One region of the Flavonifractor sp. HCP28S3_F3 genome, then DNA from elsewhere that is predicted to be linked to it. Evidence: riboswitches for the same ligand, from Rfam matches in the RefSeq annotation. Region 1 holds a riboswitch; each other region holds the start of a gene.
What was found. A riboswitch is a leader RNA that binds a small molecule or an ion and turns the genes downstream of it on or off. The one in region 1 is predicted to bind cobalamin.
Positions count from the first base shown of each region.

Region 2: it holds a riboswitch for cobalamin, as region 1 does, so the genes downstream of both, ACTNB1_RS04120 (energy-coupling factor ABC transporter permease) here and ACTNB1_RS02725 (hypothetical protein) in region 1, are expected to answer to the same signal.
Region 3: it holds a riboswitch for cobalamin, as region 1 does, so the genes downstream of both, ACTNB1_RS09410 (S-layer homology domain-containing protein) here and ACTNB1_RS02725 (hypothetical protein) in region 1, are expected to answer to the same signal.

Region 1 is NZ_JBQHUF010000002.1:11,422-18,573, forward strand. Features, by position in the region: gene ACTNB1_RS02705 (ABC transporter permease subunit) at 1-170, shown strand, start outside; gene ACTNB1_RS02710 (ABC transporter permease) at 167-1,294, shown strand; gene ACTNB1_RS02715 (DUF6672 family protein) at 1,291-1,764, shown strand; gene ACTNB1_RS02720 (glycogen synthase) at 2,801-4,267, shown strand; gene ACTNB1_RS02725 (hypothetical protein) at 4,346-4,633, opposite strand; cobalamin riboswitch at 4,758-4,943, opposite strand; gene ACTNB1_RS02730 (NADH-dependent [FeFe] hydrogenase, group A6) at 5,058-6,839, opposite strand; gene nuoF (NADH-quinone oxidoreductase subunit NuoF) at 6,845-7,152, opposite strand, start outside.
Region 2 is NZ_JBQHUF010000003.1:26,667-33,818, forward strand. Features, by position in the region: gene cobD (threonine-phosphate decarboxylase CobD) at 1-545, shown strand, start outside; gene ACTNB1_RS04105 (cobyric acid synthase) at 545-2,041, shown strand; gene ACTNB1_RS04110 (precorrin-8X methylmutase) at 2,043-2,690, shown strand; gene ACTNB1_RS04115 (sirohydrochlorin cobaltochelatase) at 2,708-3,490, shown strand; cobalamin riboswitch at 3,467-3,660, shown strand; gene ACTNB1_RS04120 (energy-coupling factor ABC transporter permease) at 3,694-4,413, shown strand; gene ACTNB1_RS04125 (energy-coupling factor ABC transporter substrate-binding protein) at 4,427-4,717, shown strand; gene cbiQ (cobalt ECF transporter T component CbiQ) at 4,720-5,499, shown strand; gene ACTNB1_RS04135 (ATP-binding cassette domain-containing protein) at 5,496-6,350, shown strand; gene cobI (precorrin-2 C(20)-methyltransferase) at 6,347-7,042, shown strand; gene ACTNB1_RS04145 (NAD(P)-dependent oxidoreductase) at 7,039-7,152, shown strand, end outside.
Region 3 is NZ_JBQHUF010000009.1:48,374-55,525, reverse strand. Features, by position in the region: gene ACTNB1_RS09420 (S-layer homology domain-containing protein) at 1-4,003, shown strand, start outside; cobalamin riboswitch at 4,208-4,343, shown strand; gene ACTNB1_RS09415 (homing endonuclease associated repeat-containing protein) at 4,538-5,116, shown strand; cobalamin riboswitch at 5,119-5,343, shown strand; gene ACTNB1_RS09410 (S-layer homology domain-containing protein) at 5,453-7,152, shown strand, end outside.

The DNA of each region.
Region 1 (7,152 bases):
TCCCCCATGTGATTATCGGCACCATTCTCTATCAGAGCGTAGTCACCCTGACGCCTACCGTCATGACTGCCATGATCCACATGGACGTGAGCGAGGTGGTGCGTATCATCGTCTCCAACGGCATGATCGTCTACGCGCTGACCCGCGTCATTAAGGGGGGGTCAAAATGAAACGGAAACAAACCTCCAAATTCAACTTAAAACGGCTGATTCAGGACAACTCCGTGCCCATCATGTTTATCCTGATCTGCCTGGTCTGCCTGCCTCTGGCGGGCTACTCCCCTGCCTACCTGCTTAACGAGCTGGTCACCCGTATGGGCCGCAACACCTTCCTGATCCTGGCCCTGCTCATTCCCATCATGGCGGGCATGGGCCTGAACTTCGGTATGACTCTGGGAGCCATGGCCGGTGAAATCGCCCTGATCCTGGTGGTTGACTGGCAGATCTGGGGTATCCCCGGCATCATCCTGGCTATGATCATCTCCATTCCCATCTCTATCCTGCTTGGCCTCTTCTGCGGCAATCTGCTGAATAAGGCCAAGGGCCGTGAGATGGTCACCAGCTACTTCATCTCCTACTTTATGAACGGCGTCTACCAGCTGGTGGTGCTGTTCCTGATGGGCTCTGTTATCCCCATCATGCACAACACCCTGAAGCTGCCCCGGGGCTACGGTGTCCGCAACACCGTCAGCCTGCTGAGCATGCGTCAGCAGCTGGACAACCTGCTGGCCATCAATGTGGGCGGCGTCAAGATCCCGGTGCTCACCTTTATCATCATTGCGGTGCTCTGCCTGGTCATCGTCTGGTTCCGGCGCACCAAGCTGGGCCAGGACATGCGTGCGGTGGCTCAGGACATGGAAGTGGCCCGGGACGCCGGCATCAATGTGGACCGCACTCGTATCATCGCCATCGTGATGTCCACGGTGGTGGCGGGCTTCGGCATGATCATCTATCTGCAGAACCTGGGCAACTTCCCCACCTATACCGCCCATGTGCAGATCGGTACCTTCAGCATCGCGGCCCTGCTGGTGGGCGGCGCATCGGTGGAGCGGGCCTCCATCGGCAACGCCTTCCTGGGCGTGTTCCTGTTCCACATGATGTTCATTCTGGCCCCCGAGGCCGGTACCACCATCACCGGCGACTCCATGATCGGTGAGTATTTCCGTACCTTCGTGTCCTACGGCGTTATCACCGTGGCCCTCATCATGTATGAGACCAGAAAGCGCCGGGTCAAGAGCCAGACCGGCTATCTGCTGGCCCTGGCCCAGAAGGAAGAGGAGGCGAGGGCAAAATGAAAAGCCGCAGACTGCTCTTCCGGATCCTGCTGATTGTGGTGCTGGTGGCTATTGCCGGCGTAATGATGGTCATTGGCCGTGGACACACGGTATACTTTGACAACAAGACCGTGGAGTATCAGGGCACCACCTACGAGGCGCCTTACAAGATCGAGATCCATGTGGGCAACAACGCCGATGGCGATGCCCTCTCCAAGCTCTACGAGAACGAGCGGGCCTCGGCCGACCAGATCGGCCAGAAGATCACCGTTACTCTGATCGTCACCCAGGAGAAGGGCGGCGATGAGGAGGCACCGGTGACCTACACCATCCCTCTGCCTTACGGCATGGACGGTCCCATCATCAACCTGCCCGCCTACCTGGCCGGGCTGCCGGAGGAGGCTTACCTCTCCGAGTTTATCCCCGTTGTTACCGAAGAGCCCGAGGAGACCGTGGTCATTGACGACGGCATGGGCATGGGCGATTTCTGATCGTACAAAAGCGACCCTGTCTGCATGAAGCAGACAGGGTCGCTTTATCTTTGAGTTGTACCTGTGAGTTTGGATGCAGGTTCTATAAAAGGCAAGCACTTCCATCTGTCCAAATTTGCACCAGTGTGGTATGATACAGGAGAACCCGCAGACCAATTCCGGTTCGTATGGAAGAAAAAGAGGCCGTCCATCTGGCCTTGTTTGGTAAAAATATGGTTTTTGCCTGAAATCTGCCAAAAAGGGCTGTCAAAACTGAGGCTGATGAGTTATATTTTTGCCGATAGCAAAGACCTGCCTTTGTGCTGCCTCCTGTTCCGGTAGAGGCGCCAGGGCCTGATGATGATAGCAATGTGTGAAAGGAAGGTTCATGATGGCACGTGAAAAAGCGGATTCCATGAACGTAAAGAAGACCGCATCCAAAAAGAAAACTGAGACTGCGGCGTCGAAGACTACTCCCGCAGTGGGAAAAGCTGCCCCCGTAGTGGAAAAGGCCGCTCCCGTGGAGGAGAAGGCTGCCCATGTGGTGGAGAAGGCTGCCCCTGTGGTGGAGAAGGCCGATCCTGTAGTGGAGAAGGCCGCTCCCGTGGAGGAGAAGGCCGCCCCCGTAGTGGAGAAGGCCGCCCCCGTAGTGGAAAAGGCCGCCCCCGTAGTGGAAAAGGCCGCCCCCGTAGTGGAGAAGGCCGCCCCCGTAGTGGAGAAGGCCGCCCCCGTGGTGGAGAAGGCCGCCCCCGTGGTGGAGAAGGCTGCCCCTGAGGTGGAAAAGGCTGCTCCCGCCGAGGAAAAGGCGGAGCCCACGCCCAAAAAGACGACCAGAAAGAAGGCTGCTCCCGCAGCCAAGAAGACCGCCGCTGCGGAGAAGAAAACTGCTTCTGCCCCGAAGAAGACGGCTGCTGCCAAGAAGAGCTCTGCTGTGAAGAAAGCTGCCCCTGTTGAGGAAAAGACCGCTCCCGTTGAGGAGAAGACAACTCCTGTGGTGGAGGCTGCTCCCGTGGAGGAGAAGGCTGCCCCTGTGGTGGAGACCGCACCTGTGCAGGAAGTGCCCAACCTGCCCCGCCGGAGCGTGGCATTCATCGGTTCGGAGTGTCATCCCTTTGTCAAGACGGGAGGCCTGGGGGATGTAATGTACGCTCTGCCCCGGGAGCTGGCCCGGCTGAACTGTGACGTCCGGGTGATTCTGCCCCGCTATGCCTGCATCCCTCAGGAGTATCAGAACAAAATGGTCTACCGGGGCGAGTTCTACATGGACCTGGGCAAGACCGGACGCAATTACTACGTGGGGATCATGGAGTACATCTGGGACGGCGTCGTGTACGACTTCATCGACAATGAGGAGTTCTTCTCCTGGGGCAACCCCTACACCAATCTGGTGGACGACATCCCCAAGTACTGCTTCTTTAGCAAGGCCGCTCTGGCTGCCCTGAACTATATGAACTGGATTCCCGACGTGGTCCACTGCCACGACTGGCAGGCCGCTCTGGTGCCGGTGTATCTGCGCACCCTGTTCAAGGATTCCCCGGTTGGCCGCGCCAAGTCGGTCATCACCATCCACAACCTCCGCTTCCAGGGTGTGTACAACATCCCCACCATCCAGTACTGGTCCGGCCTGCCTGACGAGGCGTTCGGCATGGGCGCTCTGAAGCAGGACTGGGTGGAGGCCAACATGCTCAAGGGCGGCCTGGCCTACGCCGACCGCATCACTACCGTCAGCGGTACCTACGCCTGGGAGATCCAGACCAGCGAATATGGCGAGCGGCTGGAGGACCACCTGCGCTATCACAGCGGCAAGCTTCGGGGCATCGTCAACGGCATTGACTACGACATGTGGAACCCGGAGACCGATCCCGCCCTGGCGGAAAACTACGGCCTGGGCAACGTGCTGGACCACAAGATGGCCAACAAGCTGGCTCTCCAGAAGGAACTGGGCCTGGAGCAGGATACTGGTAAGTTTGTCATTGGCCTGATCTCCCGTCTTACCAATCAGAAGGGGCTGGACCTGGTCAACGCCATCATTCCCCAGGTGCTGGACGGCAACACACAGGTGGTGGTTCTGGGTACCGGTGACAAGCAGTACGAGGACGCCTTCCGGGGCTACGAGGGAGCCTACAAGGGTACCTTCAGCGCCTGCATTCAGTATGACGAGGGGAGAGCTCACCGCATCTACGCCGGTGCTGACGCCCTGCTGGTGCCCTCCCGCTTTGAGCCCTGCGGACTGACCCAGCTCAACGCCATGCACTACGGCACCCTGCCCATTGTCCGGGAGACCGGCGGACTGAAGGACACCGTGGAGCCCTACAACGAGTTCAACGGCGAGGGCAACGGCTTTACCTTTGACCGGTATGACGCGGGCCTGCTGCTGGGCGCCATCAACCGGGCCAAGACCCTCTACTTCAACAACCGCTATCACTGGGACGAGGTGGTCCAGCGGGATATGGCGAAGGACGTCTCCTGGGAGCGGTCGGCCAGACAGTACAAGGACCTGTATCTGGAACTGACTCAGTGGTAAGACGCTGAACGCTGACATAATACACGTAAAAAACCTGCCGCAGATCATCTGCGGCAGGTTTTTTGTATCAACGTGCCTTCAGGACTTTGCTTCCGGTGTGACCGAGCGGGATGGGGAAATACGGTCTGCCTGCCGGAAGGCGCTGCCCAGAGAGCCAAAGGAGGCGGCCAATCCCATGCGCAGATAGGGGGGCAGCTCCTCCCGCAGCGGCATGCGTCCCAGTCGGGTGCGCAGAGCCTCCAGCACCGCCAGCTGAGCCTGCTGCTCCGGCGTTAGGGGAAGCACCGGCTGAGACGGGCGAGCAGTTCTCGGCTGAGGCCGCTTTGCCCAGTCGCGGAAGGGATGCCGCTGTGTCTTTTTTTGCATGGTGTGCTCCTCCTTTCGTCCGTATGCCCGCCGGGGCAATAAAAAAGTCCGCTTTCCGGAGAAAGCGGACTGCCAGGCTGTCAAAGCGCGACAACGCTGGACAGGCCTCTTTCTGCGGAAGATTCCCATCCGCCCGTTCCAAGCAGGTTTCCTGGCTCACGGCTCCACGCTTGCCGCGCCTTCTCGTCCCGTGGGCGGGACAATGGCGGTGCTGCGGCTCGCTCCCCGTTTACAGTGACCGGATCGCTCGGGATTTACACCCGATTCCCTTTTCACCCAGCAGAACTGGGCACTTGGAGGGCTGTTTTATCTTTAAATCCATTCTAAGGGATGGGACTGGTGCTTGTCAAGGCCCACGAGCACCGAGCACATATGTATGCCGGAAGCGGGCGGGCGCCTTGGCGTCCGCCCGCTTCTGTTCCAGTCACTTGACCAGTTCGTTATACAGTCCTCTGGGGGTATAGGTGGTGTGGAGCAGCTCATGGGACCTGTGACCGCAGGGCTGGCCCAGGTACTCCTCATACAGCTTCAGCAGATCGGGGTTCTCGTGGCTCTTACGGAGGGTCTTGGACTCGTCCTCGCTGTACAGGGCCCGCATCCGCTTCTCCCGGTAGCCCTCCTCCCGGTTCCGGGGCTGGCCACCGCCGTTAATACAGCCGCCGGGACAGCCCATGACCTCGATAAAGTGGTAGGGGGAGGTGCCTGCCGCTACGTCCCGCATGAGGATGTCCGCCCCCTTCAGGCTGGAAGTGACCGCAATGCGGGCGGTGACGCCCTCCAGGAAGGAGTACTCGGGCAGCACGTTCTCAAAGGTCACTGCCGCCTCCTTTACCAGCTCCAGGCCCACAATGGGGGCCACGTGGAGGCCGTCGAAGGGCAGCTCCCGACCGGTGGTCAGCTCGTACACGGTGCGCAGGGCGGCCTCCATCACGCCGCCGGTGACGCCGAAAATGTCGGCAGCGCCGGAGCACAGGCCCAGGGGATCGTCAAACTTCTCGTCGGGCAGGTTAACAAAGTCGATGCCGGCGGATTTAATCATCCGGGCCAGCTCCCGGGTGGTGAGCACCGCGTCCACGTCCCGGCGGCCCACCACCTCCATCTCCGGACGCTGGATCTCGTACTTCTTGGCGGTGCAGGGCATGACGGAGATCATGTAGATGTCAGCCGGGTCGATGCCCACCTTTTCCGCGTAGAAGGACTTCACCAGGGCCCCCATCATGGTGTGGGGGGACTTGCAGGTGGACAGGTGGTCCAGCTCATTGGGGAAGGCGTGCTCGATGTGCTTGATCCAGCCGGGGGAGCAGGAGGTGAGCATAGGCAGCACCGCATCCCCGCCGGTGAGGGCAGACTTCAGCCGCTGGAGCAGTTCGGTGCCCTCCTCCAGGATGGTCAGGTCGGCGGCAAAGTCGGTATCGAATACGTGGTCAAAGCCCAGGGCGTGGAGGGCGGCGGCGATCTTGCCGGTGCAGCGGGTGCCGGTGGGCATCCCGAACTCCTCGCCCAGAGCGGCACGGACCGCGGGGGCCACCTGGATGACGGTGACCTTCTTCTCATCCTCCAGGGCCCGCCAGACAGGCTGGATGGCGTCGGTCTCGGTCAAAGCCCCGGTGGGGCAGACGGAGACGCACTGGCCGCACATAGCGCAGGCGGTGGAGTTGAGGGGCAGGCCCATGGCGGGGGAGATGACGGTGTCAAAGCCCCGGTTCTGGGCGTTGATGGCCCCCACCTCCTGGATCTGGTTACAGACCGTGACGCACCGGCGGCACAGGATGCACTTGGAGGTGTCCCGGGTGATGGAGGGGGACACGTCCACATGGCAGGGACCCATCTCGCCGGAAATGCGGGCTTCGGTGACTCCCAGCTCCTGGCCCAGAGCCTGGAGCTCGCAGCTCTGGTTCCGGGAACAGGACAGGCAGTCCTTGGGGTGGTTGGAAATCAGCAGTTCGTATAGCATCTTCCGCTTGGCTCTTACCTTGGGGCTGTTGGTGTGGATCACCATGCCCTCCCTGGCCTTCACCATGCAGGAGGCCTGGAGGTTGCGCATGCCCTCCACCTCCACCACGCAGATGCGGCAGGTGCCGTACTGGTGGACGTCCTTCAGGTAGCAAAGGGAGGGGATGTGGATGCCGTTCTGCCGGGCGGCCTCCAGGATGGTGGAGCCCTCCTGGGCCTGACACGGCTTTCCGTTGATGGTCAGATTCAGCATCTTCCTTACCTCCTATCGCAGTGCAGGCAGCGCAGGCACTCGGCCATGGCGTCCAGATTGTGGTAGCCCTGGGCCACCTCGCGGAAATTGTCCACCCGGTCTTCCACGCCCAGGCAGCGGGTGGGGAAGCGGTCGTGGGCTTCCACGTCGCCCACGGGGATGACGGGGATGTCGATCTCCTCGCCCTTGTTCAGCACGCCGGCGCCGCCCAGATAGCGGTCGATGCCCGCGGCGGCCTTCTTGCCGTCGGCGATGGCGTTGATGACCACCCGGCTGCCGTGGGCGGCCGCGTCGCCGCCGGCAAACATGCCGG
Region 2 (7,152 bases), on a different contig from region 1:
CTGTGGGCGCCCGGCTGGTGGTGGACGAGTGCTTTCTCCCCCTAGCCGACGAGGGCGGAAAGGGGCTGGCTCCTTATCTGGCGGAGTTCCCCCACCTGTTCCTCCTGAGGGCCTTCACCAAAAGCTATGCCATGGCCGGTCTGCGGCTGGGCTACGGCCTGTCGGCGGATTGTGACTTGCTGGAACGGCTGAGCGGCTTCGCCCAGCCGTGGAGTGTATCCGCTCCCGCCCAGGCGGCGGGAACCGCCGCCTTCACGCTCTGTCCAGACTGGCCGGAGGGAGCCCGGGCGCTGGTGGCCCGGGAGCGGCCCATCCTGGCGGCAGGACTAACAGAGTTGGGGTGCGACGTGGTGCCCTCCCAGGCTAACTATCTGCTGTTTCGCCTGGAACAGATTACAAATTTGAAGGAAAAACTGCTCCAAAAGGGCATTTTGATTCGCTCCTGCGCCAACTACCACAACCTGGGCCCCGACTGGTACCGGGTGTGCGTCAAAGGCGGGGAAGAAAACCGGCGGCTGCTGGCCGCCCTGAAAGAGGTGCTGTAATGGCAAAGGCGATCATGCTCCAGGGTACCGCCTCTAACGCAGGCAAGTCCCTGCTGGCGGCAGGCCTGTGCCGCATCTTCAAGCAGGACGGCTACAAGGTGGCCCCCTTCAAGTCCCAGAACATGGCCCTGAACTCCGCCATCACCCCTGACGGCCTGGAGATGGGCCGGGCTCAGGTGGTGCAGGCCGAGGCGGCCGGGGTGGCCCCCGACGCCCGGATGAACCCCATCCTGCTCAAACCCACCAGCAATGTGGGCTCCCAGGTCATCGTCAACGGTGTGCCCCGGGGCACCATGCCGGCGGGAGAGTACTTCCACTACCGCAAGACGCTCATTCCTGAGGTGATGGCCGCCTATGAGTCCCTCTCGGCGGAGTACGACATCATCGTCATCGAGGGGGCTGGCAGCCCGGCGGAGATCAACCTGCGGCAGGACGACATCGTCAACATGGGCATGGCCAAGCGAGCCAACGCTCCGGTGCTGTTGTGCGGCGATATCGACCGAGGCGGCGTGTTCGCCTCCCTCTACGGCACGGTGAAGCTGCTTGAGCCTGACGAGCAGGAGCTGATAAAGGGTCTGATTATCAACAAATTCCGGGGCGATGTGGAAATTCTCCGTCCCGGCCTGGGCCAGCTGGAGGAGCTCACCGGCAAGCCGGTGCTGGGCGTGGTGCCTATGCTGGACGTGGATGTGGACGATGAGGACTCCCTGTCCACCCGCCTGTCCAAGAGCGGCAAGGTGGGTCTGGTGGATATCGCCGTCATCCGCCTGCCCCGACTTTCCAACTTTACCGATTTCAACCCCCTGGAGCGGATGGACGAGGTCACCCTCCGGTACGTGGGCAGCGTAAAGGAGCTGGGGAACCCCGACCTCATCATCCTTCCCGGTACCAAGAACACCATGGACGACCTGCGTTGGCTGCGGCAGAGCGGCCTGGAGGGCGCCATCCTCAAGCACGCCGCCAAGGGCGGCGCGGTGGTGGGCATCTGCGGCGGCTATCAGATGCTGGGCCAGACCGTCTCCGACCCCGACGGGGTGGAAAGCGGCGGCACCCTCAAGGGCCTGGGTCTGCTGCCCGCCGAGACCATTTTCCAGGGCGAGAAGACCCGCACCCGTGTCACCGGCTCCTTCAAGGGCCTGGAGGGTATCTTTGCGGATCTGAGCGGCGTCCCCTTTGAGGGCTACGAGATCCACATGGGCCGCACCAGCAGCACCGCCCAGCCTCTGGTGGGCTTTACCGACCAGACCGGGGCGTCCCACACCGACGGGCTCACCGCCGGGAACGTGTGGGGCTGCTACGTCCACGGCATCTTCGATAAGGCCGAGTGCGCCGCCGCCCTGGTGAATTGCCTGCTGAAGGCCAAGGGCCTGGATCGGCAGGCGGCCAGCGTGGACTGGCAGGCCTACGCCCAGCTTCAGTACGACAAGCTGGCGGAGGGCCTCCGGGCCAGCCTGGATATGGAACAGATTTACCGCATCCTGAACGGAGAGAGATAATATGAAAAAAGTAGAATTGCAGCGGGTGGCTCCCGCCGATATCGAGGAGCGGAGCATGGAGATCATCGGCCAGGAGCTGGGCGACCGGGTGTTCCCCGCCGACCAGCTGCCCGTCATTAAACGGGCCATCCACACCAGCGCCGACTTTGACTATGCCGACAACCTGGTATTTTCCGACGGAGCGGTGGAAAAGGGCATCGCCGCCATCAAGGGCGGCTGTACCATCGTCACCGACACCCAGATGGCCTTCTCCGGCGTCAACAAGAAGGTGCTGGAGAAGTTCGGCGGGAAAGCGGTGTGCTTTATGTCCGACCCCGACGTGGCCGCTGAGGCCAAGGCACGGGGAGAGACCCGGGCCACCGTGTCCATGGAGCGGGCGGCGGCGCTGGAGGGCCCTGTGATCCTGGCCGTGGGCAACGCCCCCACCGCCCTGGTGCGGGCCTGCGAGCTCATTGAGGAGGGCAAGTGGGCTCCGGCCCTGATCATCGGTGTGCCGGTGGGCTTCGTCAATGTGGTGGAGAGCAAGGAACTGCTCCTCACCATGGACACCCCCCACATTGTGGCCCGGGGCCGCAAGGGTGGCAGCAATATCGCCGCCGCTATCTGCAACGCCCTGCTCTACCAGGCCAGCAACAACGCCCGGGAATGAACACAGGAGGAAGTACCATGGAAGGAAAAGCCCTGCTGGCGGTGTCCTTCGGCACCAGCTATGCCGATACCTTAGAGAAAAATATCGCGGCCATCGAGCGGGACCTGGCCGCCGCCTTTCCGGAGCGTACCCTCCGACGGGCCTTTACCAGCGGCATGATTCTGCGCCGCTGGAAACGGGAGCGGGGTGTGGAGATCGACGACGTGCCCACCGCCTTGGAGCGGCTGGCCGGAGAGGGATATACCGATATCCTGATCCAGCCCACCCACGTGATGAACGGGGAGGAGTACCATAAGCTGGCCGATCAGGCGGAGCAGTTCCGGGGCCGGTTTGACAAGCTGACGGTGGGGGTGCCCCTGCTGACGGCAGCGGAGGACTACCTGGATCTGGGGCGCGCCCTGATGGAGATCCTGCCGCCCAGGAGCGAGGAACGGGCGGTAGTCTACATGGGCCACGGCTCGGAGCATCAGGCCAATTCCGCCTATGCTCTGATGGAGTATGCATTCCACGACCTGGGTCGGAGCGACGTCATTGTAGGCACCGTGGAGGGTTACCCCAACTTTGACGCTGTCCTCCGGCGGCTGAAGGAGCGCCCCCAGGTAAAAGAGGTGGAGCTGCGGCCCCTCATGACAGTGGCCGGTGACCACGCCAAAAACGACCTGGCCGGCGATGAGCCTGACTCCTGGAAAAACATTCTGGAGGGCATGGGCTATCAGACCAGCTGTGTCCTCACCGGTTTGGGCGAATATCCACGGGTACGGGCTATGTTCGTGGAGCACGCCAGACAGGTCCAGGCATAAGCCTGTTGAGATAGATGGGGCCGGGAAAAGGGAAGTCGGGTGCAATTCCCGCGCAGTCCCGCTGCCGTAAGAGAAGAGCCGTCGGGCACCATGTCACTGGGGAGACCTGGGAAGACGCGCGGCGGCAGAGAGGCTCGAGCCGGAAGACCTTGCCCGGTCCGGAGATCCAAATACCTACGAGTGATAGGAAAGGATGAATGATTATGAGACGATCCAAACGAAATCAGATGCTCCTCACGGTGGGGATGCTGGCGGCATTGGCGGGGATGTTCACCGTAAATGCCGGGGCCATGCATATCGCCGAGGGCTACCTGCCGGTAAACTGGTGCCTGCTGTGGGGCGCGGTGTGTATTCCCTTCGTGGTGGCGGGCTTCTTCTCCATTAAGAGACGGATTGAACAGGCACCCCGGGCCAAGATCCTGCTGGCCATGTGCGGAGCGTTCGCCTTTGTGCTGTCCGCGCTGAAAATCCCCTCCTTCAACGGCTCCTGCTCCCACCCCACCGGCGTGGGCCTGGGCGCCATCCTGTTTGGGCCCCTGACTATGGCGGTGCTGGGCCTTATCGTTCTGCTGTTCCAGGCCCTGCTGCTGGCACATGGCGGCCTCACCACCCTGGGGGCCAACACCTTCTCCATGGCCATTGCCGGGCCCATCCTGTCCTGGGTGGTCTACAAGCTGCTGCGCAAGGTCAATGCCCCCGCCGCCGTGGCGGTGTTTGCCGCTGCCGCCCTGGGAGATCTGTTTACTTACGTGATTACCTCCCTCCAACTGGGGATCGTAAACGGCGGTATGGTGAAGTTCCTTACCATCTTCGCCGTCACGCAGATACCTCTGGCCATCGCCGAGGGTCTGCTCACCGTGGTGATCTTCAACGTGCTGGAAAAGTACAGCAAGGCCCAGCTCCAGGAGCTGCGGGTGCTGTGAGGAGGGAACGGACATGAAAGTTTGGCAGAAAAATTTGATCCTTATTCTTCTGGTGATTGCCCTGGCCGCTGTGCCCCTGTGGCTGCTGCCCAACGCCGAGTTCGGCGGGGCCGACGGCGCGGCCGAGGAGGCCATTACAGAGCTGAATCCCGATTATGAGCCCTGGTTCGAGCCCATTCTGGAGCCCGCCAGCGGCGAAGTAGAGTCCCTCCTCTTTGCACTCCAGGCCGCCATCGGCGCGGGCGTTGTGGGCTTTGTACTGGGCCGGTTAACCAAATCCGATAAAAATAAGGGAGAGAAGTGACCATGGGCACCGACCGCTACGCCTATCAGTCCCGGCTGCGCCGGGTTTCCCCCCTGCCCAAGCTGGCGCTGGCGGCGGTGGCTCTGGTGGTGTGCCTGTGCTGCGACAGCGTGTGGGTGGGCCTGACCACGGTGGTGGTGATGGGGATCCTCATTACCGCCCTGGGAGGCCTGCCGGTCAGGGTCTACCTCCACTTCCTGAAGGTGCCTCTGGCCTTCCTGGTGATCGGCGGGATCACGATTTTGATCCACAGCTACCCGGCGGGAACGGTGGTCGTGGCCGCCATCCCGGTGGGAGAGCGGCTGTGGGGCTTTACCGCCGGAGACCTGTACCAGGGAGCCCGGTTGTTCTGCAAAGCCATGGGCGCTGTGGGGTGCATGTACTTCTTGTCCCTCAACACTCCGGTCACAGACCTGACCATGGCGCTGGAGAAGCTCCACGTGCCCCGGCTGCTGGTGGAGCTGATGGAGCTCATTTACCGCTTCATTTTCGTGCTGGCGGAGACGGCGTCCAACATCCGTCTGGCCCAGGAATCCCGTCTGGGCTATCAGGGCTTCCGCCGGTCGGTGCGTTCCCTGGGTGAGCTGTCCTCCATGGTCTTTCTCCGGGCCTGGCGCAAGGCCCAGAGCATTTATACCGCCCTGGAGTCAAGGGGGTATGCCGGCAGTCTCACCACCCTGGCCGGAGACTATACGCCCGGCCTGTGGCTGATCCCGGTGACGGTGGGGGTAGTTGGAGGACAACTGCTCGTGCTATGTTTGGAAAGGATGGCGGTAGGATGAATCCCGCGATCGAAACAAGAGAGCTGTGTTACGCCTATGAGGACGGAACCACCGCTCTGGACCATATTACGCTGTCCGCACAGCGGGGGAGCATCACCGGCATTTTGGGGGCCAACGGGGCGGGAAAATCCACTCTGTTCCTCAACCTCAACGGGGTGTTCACCCCCAAGAGCGGGCAGGTGCTGCTGGACGGGCAGCCAGTGCGCTACGACCGGAAGGGGCTGACCGCCCTGCGCCGGCGGGTGGGCATCGTGTTCCAGGACCCGGACGACCAGCTCTTCTCCGCCGACGTGTATCGGGACGTGTCCTTCGGCGGAGTGAATCTGGGACTGGAGCCGGAGGAGGTCCGCCGCCGGGTGGAGGAGGCCCTGGAGCGTACCGGTACCTCCGGCCTGCGGGACCGACCCACCCACGCCCTGTCCTACGGCCAGAAGAAGCGGGTGGCTATTGCCGGGGTGCTGGTGATGGAGCCGGAGGTGCTCATTCTCGACGAGCCCACCGCCGGACTGGATCCCCAGGGAGTAACGGAGATCATGCGTCTGCTGGTCCAATTGCGGGACAGCCTGGACATGACCATCCTGATTGCCACCCATGATATGGATATCGTCCCCCTCTACTGCGACTACGCCTACCTGCTGGGAGGCGGAAAGGTCCTGCTGGAGGGGACGCCGGAAGACCTGTTTGCAAACCCGGAGGCACTCCGGGCCAATCATTTGCGCCTGCCCCGCATCGCCCATCTGATGGAGGTGCTGCGGCAGGCAGACGGGCTGGATACCCACGGCGCCCCCGCTACCATCGGCGCGGCCCGACGGGAGATCCTGCGCTTGCTCAAGGAGGAAGAAAAGGTATGAATCAGGGGAAACTCTACGGGGTGGGGATGGGTCCCGGCGACCCGGAGCTGCTCACCAAAAAAGCCGAGCGCATCATCCGGCAGTCGCCGGTGCTGGCGGTGCCTGACGCCGGCCGGGGGGAAAAGACCGCCCTGGCCATCGCCGGGGACCTGGCGGAGGGGAAAGAGATGCTGTACTGCGCCGCCCCCATGATCCGGGACGAAGCCGCCCTGGACGCCGCCTATGAACAAAACGCCGACCTGGTGTGCGCCCAGCTGGATCAGGGAAAGGACGTGGCCTTCCTCACCCTGGGAGACCCCACGGTATACTCCACTTATCTCTACCTCCACCAGAAGGTGGCAGCCAGGGGATACGAGGCGGAGATCATTCCCGGTGTGCCCTCCTTCTGCGCCGTGGCAGCCCGGCTGGGCATGGCTCTGTGCGAGAAGAGCGAGCGGCTGCTCATCGTCCCCGCCTCCCACAAGGATATGTCCGACTGCCTGGACCTGGACGCCAACCTGGTGTTTATGAAGGCGGGCAAGGAGATCGGAGCCCTGAAAGATACTCTGGCCCAGAGAGGCCTGCTGGACCGTGCCTCCATGGTGGCCAACTGCGGCATGGAGGGTGAGCTGGTGTGTCCCAAATTCGCCGATATGGAAGACGGCACCGGCTACTTCTCCGTGGTGCTGGTGAAGAAGGGGGAACAGGCGTGAATCTCATCATGGCCGGCCTGGACTGGTACCACGCACCCATCGACCTGCGGGAGGCGCTGTCCTTCACCCGGGGCCAGGTAGTGGAGCTGAACCGCAGGCTGTGGAAGGAT
Region 3 (7,152 bases), on a different contig from region 1:
TGTGACCAAGCCCACGCAGACGGAAGGCGTCTACCAGATCGGCAGCGCGACGGAGTTGGCCTGGTTTGCCCAACAGGCGGAGACGGATGCCGGCCTGCAAGGCGTCCTGACCACCAACATCAATCTCGGCGGAAAGAGCTGGACCGGCATCGGCTCGTATGAGACACCGTTTATCGGTGCTCTGGACGGCGGCGGGCATGTGATCTCCGGCGTCACCGCGCCGCTCTTTGACACGGTGGGCGCAAATGGAACCATCAAAAACCTTGTGGTAATGGGCAGCATTACCGGCAGCGGTCACCTGGGCGGCATTGTCAGCACGCTTTCGGGCACTGTGGAAAACTGCGCTTTTGAGGGCAGCATCACGAACGGCGGCCCCTCCTATGGTTCCGTCAGTCTGGGCGGCATCGTTGGCCGGGGAGAGAAAGGCAGCAGCATCTGTGGCTGCGCTGTTTCGGCGGTGCTCAAGAACAATACCGCGTCGTATAACACCGCATTGCATACCGGCTCCATTGCCGGATATGCCTACGGCATCATTGAAAACTGCTACGCCACTGGAAGCGTCTGGGCCGATTCCAGCCGCGACACCAACTCTGCCCTGGGCGGTCTGGTAGGTACCCTGTATGCGAACGGCACGCTGCGAAATGCCTATTTCTCCGGCACGGTCACCGGCCCGGAGAATGGCATCGGCCTTGTGATCGGCACCAATGCGGGCACGGTGGAGAACACCTTCTTCCTTCCCAACGGATCCATTCCCGCCGTTGCCGACAATAATGCGTCCACTGCACCTGCTGTTACGAAAACCAGCACAGAACAGATGCGAACCGATGCCTTTGCCCACGGACTGGGCAGCGCTTTCCATATGGATACCGGCGGGGTCAACAGCGGCTTCCCCATCCTCAGTTGGCAGGGCGGCAGTGCGCCGGTGGTGAGCACCGACGAGGAGGACGCGACGGCGGATCTGGCGGCGCTGAACCTGCAAACAACAGACGGCAAGACCCTCTCCGCCGACAGCCAGGGTATTTACCAGATCCGGAATGCCCTCACCCTGAAACTGCCCGGACAGGGCGAGCATGGCAGTACCATCACCTGGACGGCATCGCCGGAGGACGGCATCTCCCTGTCTGACGGTATGATCACCCTTCCGGAAAACGGCAAACTGGAGGTCACCCTGACCGCTCAGGTAAAAAAGGGAGAAGCCTCTAAGCAGAAAGAATTCCGGCTGGTTCTCTGGTCCCAGGGCGCGCAGGATCTGGAGACCCTGGAGGGGATCCGTGACGAGGCCCAGTCCGGCGGTACCTTTATCCAGCCTCTGGAGGCTTACGGCCACACCAATATCCGCCAGACCATGGAGCAGTATCTGCTCCGAAAGGATTACCCGGTGGATATGGCCCAGTATAGATATGATGATGACCCCCGTGCCATAAAAGTGGAATTTGTTGCGCCCGGCACCAAAGTTCTGCCTCAGGCCGGCAGCTACCTAGCCAATGATGGTACGATCACCTATTACAGGGATGAAGGCGGCCTGGGCATCAACTACGCAATCTATCGGGATGTGACCTTCCGGCTGCTGCTGGGCGACCAGTCCGTACAGGTGTCGATGACAGTTCACATCGGCTGGGCAAATGACTATCTGGAGGACTATCTCTCCCGTGCGGTGAACTCCATCACCTGGGAGCAGATTCGGGGCGAGAACACCAATACCGCCACAGTGACCCAGGACGAGGGCTGGTGGTACACGGTCACCGTAGACGGCCAGGTAGACAAAGACCTGATCCTTCCCACACGGTTGGATACCTACGGCGATGTACGCATTCAGTGGTCGTCCACTGACACGGATGCGCTGACGGTGCAGACAAATCCGGATGGATCCTACACCGCTACGCTTAACCGCCCGCCGTTCGGTGGCGATCCGTTTACCTTCCCGCTGATCGCCACGGCCCGGTTCAACCGCCTGGATGACTACATGATTCAGGAGGCAACTGCTGAAGGCGCTGTGCAGGACTGGTACGCTGCCATTCGAAAATTCGTTATTACGGTAGCTCCCAATGATGTGGATCAGTCCGCCCAGATCAACGAGGCTCTGGAGAAGTATCCCTCCCTGCTGCGGGACTTTGTGGACAAAGAGACGCCTGTGACTCCCACCCAGGTTACCGCAGATCTGCAAATGCCCACACCTGGCCAGCTGGAGTCTGCCGGTATTCTGCCGGATCGCTATAATCAGAAAGTGTCCATGACCAGCAGCAACACCGATGTGCTGGAATTCAGCGGCTATCACGCTGTGGTCTACCGCCCGCTGCCCAGCAGCCCGGCCGTGGATGTGTCTTATACAGTGCGAATTCTGGATCGCCGCAACAATGCCCTGCTGGGAGAGAAGACGTTTTCCCTGACCGTGCAGCCGTTGACAGAGGATGAAATCAACTCCGCTGCGGCGTTCATGGACAGCGTCTGTACGGAGAACGCCTACTGGAACGGCATCCGCGGCAAGAATACGGATAAGACCCAGGTGACAGAGAATCTGGAACCGTTTGCGGAAGTTTTAAAGGGCGACCAGGGGCAGCCGCAGTATATCTACGGCGCGATCAACCTGACCTTCGGCGGAGCGGAAGTGGATGATCTGCCGGGTTACGACCCGATGAACGCCCAGCCGTGGCGGGAGTATCGCTCCAGCCGTCCCACCGTCATCGCCTGCGAAAATCTCCTGGTCACCCGCCCGGAGTACGACACAAAGGTTACGCTGGACAGTGTCCTGACCCACAGCGCATACGGGAAATACTGGGAGAAATTTGGCAGCAATCCGGCTTACGCGCAGTTTGAACAGTTCTATAAACGCCCGGTTTCTGTGACGGTAACAGTAAAGGGAACCAAGGGCGGAGAGAATCCGAATCCCCAGCCGGAACAGATTCAGGCTACGGTTTCTGTCAGCGGCGGCGGCTTCGAAAACTTTGCTGATTTAAGCGCATACACCTTTACCGGCAGCGGTAGTCAGGACTGGACGGCGTGGGATGCGCTGCAGGCGGCCTTGCGTGAGGCGGGATATCGCTATGAGGGCAGCGGCTCCTATGTCAGCGCTGTGACGGATTCCAACGGCGTTACCCTTTCCGAACTGGAGCATGGCGAAGGCAGTGGTTGGATGTACCGTGTCAACGGTACACTGCCGGAGATAACGCTGAACCAGTATTACCTGAGCGACGGCGATAAAATCACCTTCTTCTATACCGGTGACTACCATACAGTTCCCGGAACTCACGGCTATGACGATAACCAGAAAGCGGCCCAGGCGGTGGAAAAACTCATCAACGCCATCGGAACTGTTACCAAGGACAGCGGCGATAAGATCAAAGCGGCCCGGAAAGCATATGATGCCTTGACCGACACCCAGAAGAAGCTGGTTCGCAACTACAACGTACTGACAGAGGCTGAGGCGGCTTTCGCGGCTCTGGATGCCGGTCTGCCTTTCACGGATGTGGATAAGGATGCCTGGTATTTTGAGGCGGTTCAGTACGTCTATAAAAACGGCCTGTTCAACGGCACCAGTACAACAACCTTCTCCCCTGACGCGGAGATGAGCCGCGCCATGCTGGCTGCCGTGCTGTACCGCCTGGCGGGCTCGCCCGCCGGAGACGGTAAAGCCCCGGCCTTCACCGATGTGGCGCCGGATACCTGGTATACTAACGCCGTAGCCTGGGCCAATGGGAACGGCATCGTCACAGGTTACGGAAATGGTCTGTTCGGTGGCACTGACAGTATCACCAGGGAGCAGCTGGTCGTTATGCTTTACCGTTACGCCAAGTTTATGAAGCATGATACAGCCGCAGCTGGTGATCTCTCGGCATTCACTGACGCCGGGAACGCCAGCGACTGGGCAGTTGAGGCTCTGCGCTGGGCATACGCGGAGGGGCTGATCACCGGGCGTACCGCAACCACTATTGTGCCGCAAGGCACCGCTACTCGGGCCGAAGTGGCCATGATTCTGATGCGTTTTGGCGAGGAACTGGCAAAGTAACTGCCTCCTCGTTGAAGCATACTTCCCTCTCAAGGATCTCCGGGATCCACAGCATCCCCAGCTGTGGATCCCGGAAGTCCGATCCTGAGGAAACAGCAAGTTTGACCCAAAGAACCAGCCCGGCAAAAGTCGGCAGTTGAAGACAAGGGCTGCCATAGGTATCCTTGTCTTCGGATTCCCTTGACAACGTCATAAAAAGCGGATAGAATATTTTCGTGAACAGGTCATATGCTTGACATATGCCAACTGACAAGCCGGTGAGAATCCGGCGCAGTCTTACCTCTACTGTATTTGGCTCCGGCCATAAGCCAGGATTGTCAGCCTGTTCCATGGTAATTGATCAAGGTGGTATCCATTGCCGATTTTTGCAGCCATGCCCATGTATGGGGATGGCCAGGGTTTTTGTACATTTTTGATGTGCAAACGCTCGATTTGCAGGGATCGGCAATGGATATCTGCTTTTTGCCGGCAGACACCATTGTCTGCCGGCTTTTTGTTTTCTGAACCGGCAGCAGATCCCGAAACCGGAAGGGGGTGAAGACCGTCAGCAAGCGAAGACAGGCTCGCCCAGCCAGGCTTACGCCGCAAGAGGCAGAACAATATCGCAATTTGATACAGAAATGGGCACAGCAAGCTCCACCAGAGTACGCAGACAACGGCGAAAAGCACCCTTATACATCTCTTACGCTGTCCAGTGGGCTTGGCAGGGCGGTCTATGCCAGTTATTCCGACGAGGATTTGCTGGCTGTTCTGCACGATGCGGCGTCACGCCTGGGACGTGCGCCCACACAGGATGAGGTCTTTTCTCTGTATCGCATCTACCTGAAAGCGCGGTTTGGTACCTGGCCAGGCGCACTGCGGGCAGCCGGGATGCGGCGATTGCCAACACCGGATTTGATTATGCCGGATTGGTCACAGATGCTGGCGGAGGAGCCGGAGATCTGCGGTGCTCTGGAGGATGTGACCCGCCGCAGATGCCGCCTTGGATACCCGCCGCGCAAACGTGATGTACCGCAGGCGAAGATCCTCTGTGAGCGATTCCGTTCGTGGGAGAACGTAATTGCCGCCGCGGAGCATTTTGAGAAATGGCAGGAGGCGAAGATGGATAACTGACAAGTAAATAGAGCATTTGTTGTGGCCCTGTCTCGGCGGAAGCAGAGGGAGGGATGAACAAGGGAATCGGGTGCAAGTCCCGAACGGTAACCGCCGCTGTAAGCGCCGAGACACCGGATCGTTGACGAAAGTCAGTCACTGGGGAGACCTGGGAAGGCAGATCCGGCGTTGTGGGGAATTTCTCCGGAAGCGCAAGTCAGAAGACCTACAAGGAATGCAAAGGGTCGTCGAAATGCGACCCGACCATGGGAACACGGCTGTGGCGATCATTGGGATCTGTCACGGCATTTTTTATGCCCTGGCAGAGCGACACTCAAAAGGAGAGACGGAGCAAATATGAAGAAACGAGTATTGAGCCTGCTGCTGGTGTTTGTCATGGTACTGGGATTGCTGCCCAGCGGTGTACTGGCGGCGGAGGGCGTAACAGAGGTGTCCAGCCAGGAGGACCTGGCCGGAATGACTGACGGCAGCTATGTCCTGACAGCGGATATTGAACTGAGCGGATGGACAGCCATTGACTTTTCCGGAACCCTGGACGGTAATGGCTACACCATTACTGTGGCCGGCCAGCCGCTGTTTAACACCCTGAGCGGCACCGTACAGAACCTCTGCCTGGACGGTGAAGTAGCAGGCGAGGACGATACCGTAGGTGCGCTGGCCCGCACACAGACAGGCGGAACAGTGAATAACTGCTGGTCTGGGGCCGGATATGATTATACCGCGTGGTGCTTTGCCGGGTTTGTTGGCACCATGGCTGGCGGCACCATTAAAAACTGCCTCTCTACAACGGATAACGCCGACTCCGGCTTTGTTGGTGAGGCGACCGGTCTGCCTGTCATTGAAAACTGCTATTATACCCTCTATGACGCTGTATACAATGGCGACTTTACCGATACGAACAACAAGAAAATCAATGCTGACGAATATCCGTATGCCATGGCGCAGCTGAACGCTGTCCACGAGGCCGGGCTGCTGTACTGGGCTATGGACGAGGGCGGCGTGCCCAAGCCGATTGCTTCAGAGAAACCTGCGGCGGATCGCACGGCACTTCAGGAGCTGTACGACAGGGTAAAGGACAATACAAATGCCGTTCCTGACGAAGAAGATGTTACTTATACATCTGAGAGTTGGGAGGCCTTTGTGGCTGCCCGTGACAAGGCAAAAGCCGTTCTGGACAATGCAGACGCCACCCAGGCCGCCATTGATGGGGCAAGGAAGGATTTGCAGGCGGCAATTGACGGCTTAGTTCCCGACCGCACCACGGCAACGGCGGCGGAACGTGTGGCCCTTCAGGACGAGATCGCAAAAGTGCCCAGTGAAAAGGGCCGGTATACCGATGCCAGCTGGTCTGCCGTACAGGCAGCCCTCAAGCCTGCCAAAAACCTTTTACAGAATCCAGCCGCTACTGCGGAAAAGCTGGCCGAGCAGACTGCTTCCCTGAAAAACGCTGTCGACGCTCTGGTTGAGATCGCAGATCCGGCTGCGGTGACGGAGCTGCCGGAGGGCCAGGAGTGGACGATGATTTCCACAGCCGAGGAGCTGGCGGAGCTTTCGACAAAAGGCGGCGCCGGCTACTATAAACTGAAAAACGACATTGTGGACTATGTGGGTACTTACGATCCGTTTGGTACCCAAATCAAGCCTTTCAATGGTGTGCTGGACGGCAATGGCTTTACCGTAACCTTTGCAGGTGCAGACAAGTATCCGAATCCTGTCATCAACACCCTTGGCCCCAGCGGCGTGATTCAGAACCTGGGTGCCAACGGCAGCATCACCAATGTGCCCCTGGTGGATAAGCTCTATGGTAAGCTGATCAACTGCTATTCCTGGGCGGACACCCAATATGGCGGTCTTGTGGGAACGATGTTCTCCGGCTCTGTCATTGCCAACTGCTATGTGTATCAAATGCCCGGCGGCAGCGGCTCCGGCGGGCTGGTAATGACCGGAAACGGCGGACATATTCTCCACAGCTACTGGCCGGAGGGAAAAGCAATTGGCACTGATACCGGTACTTCCATGGTGGACAGTCAGGACGT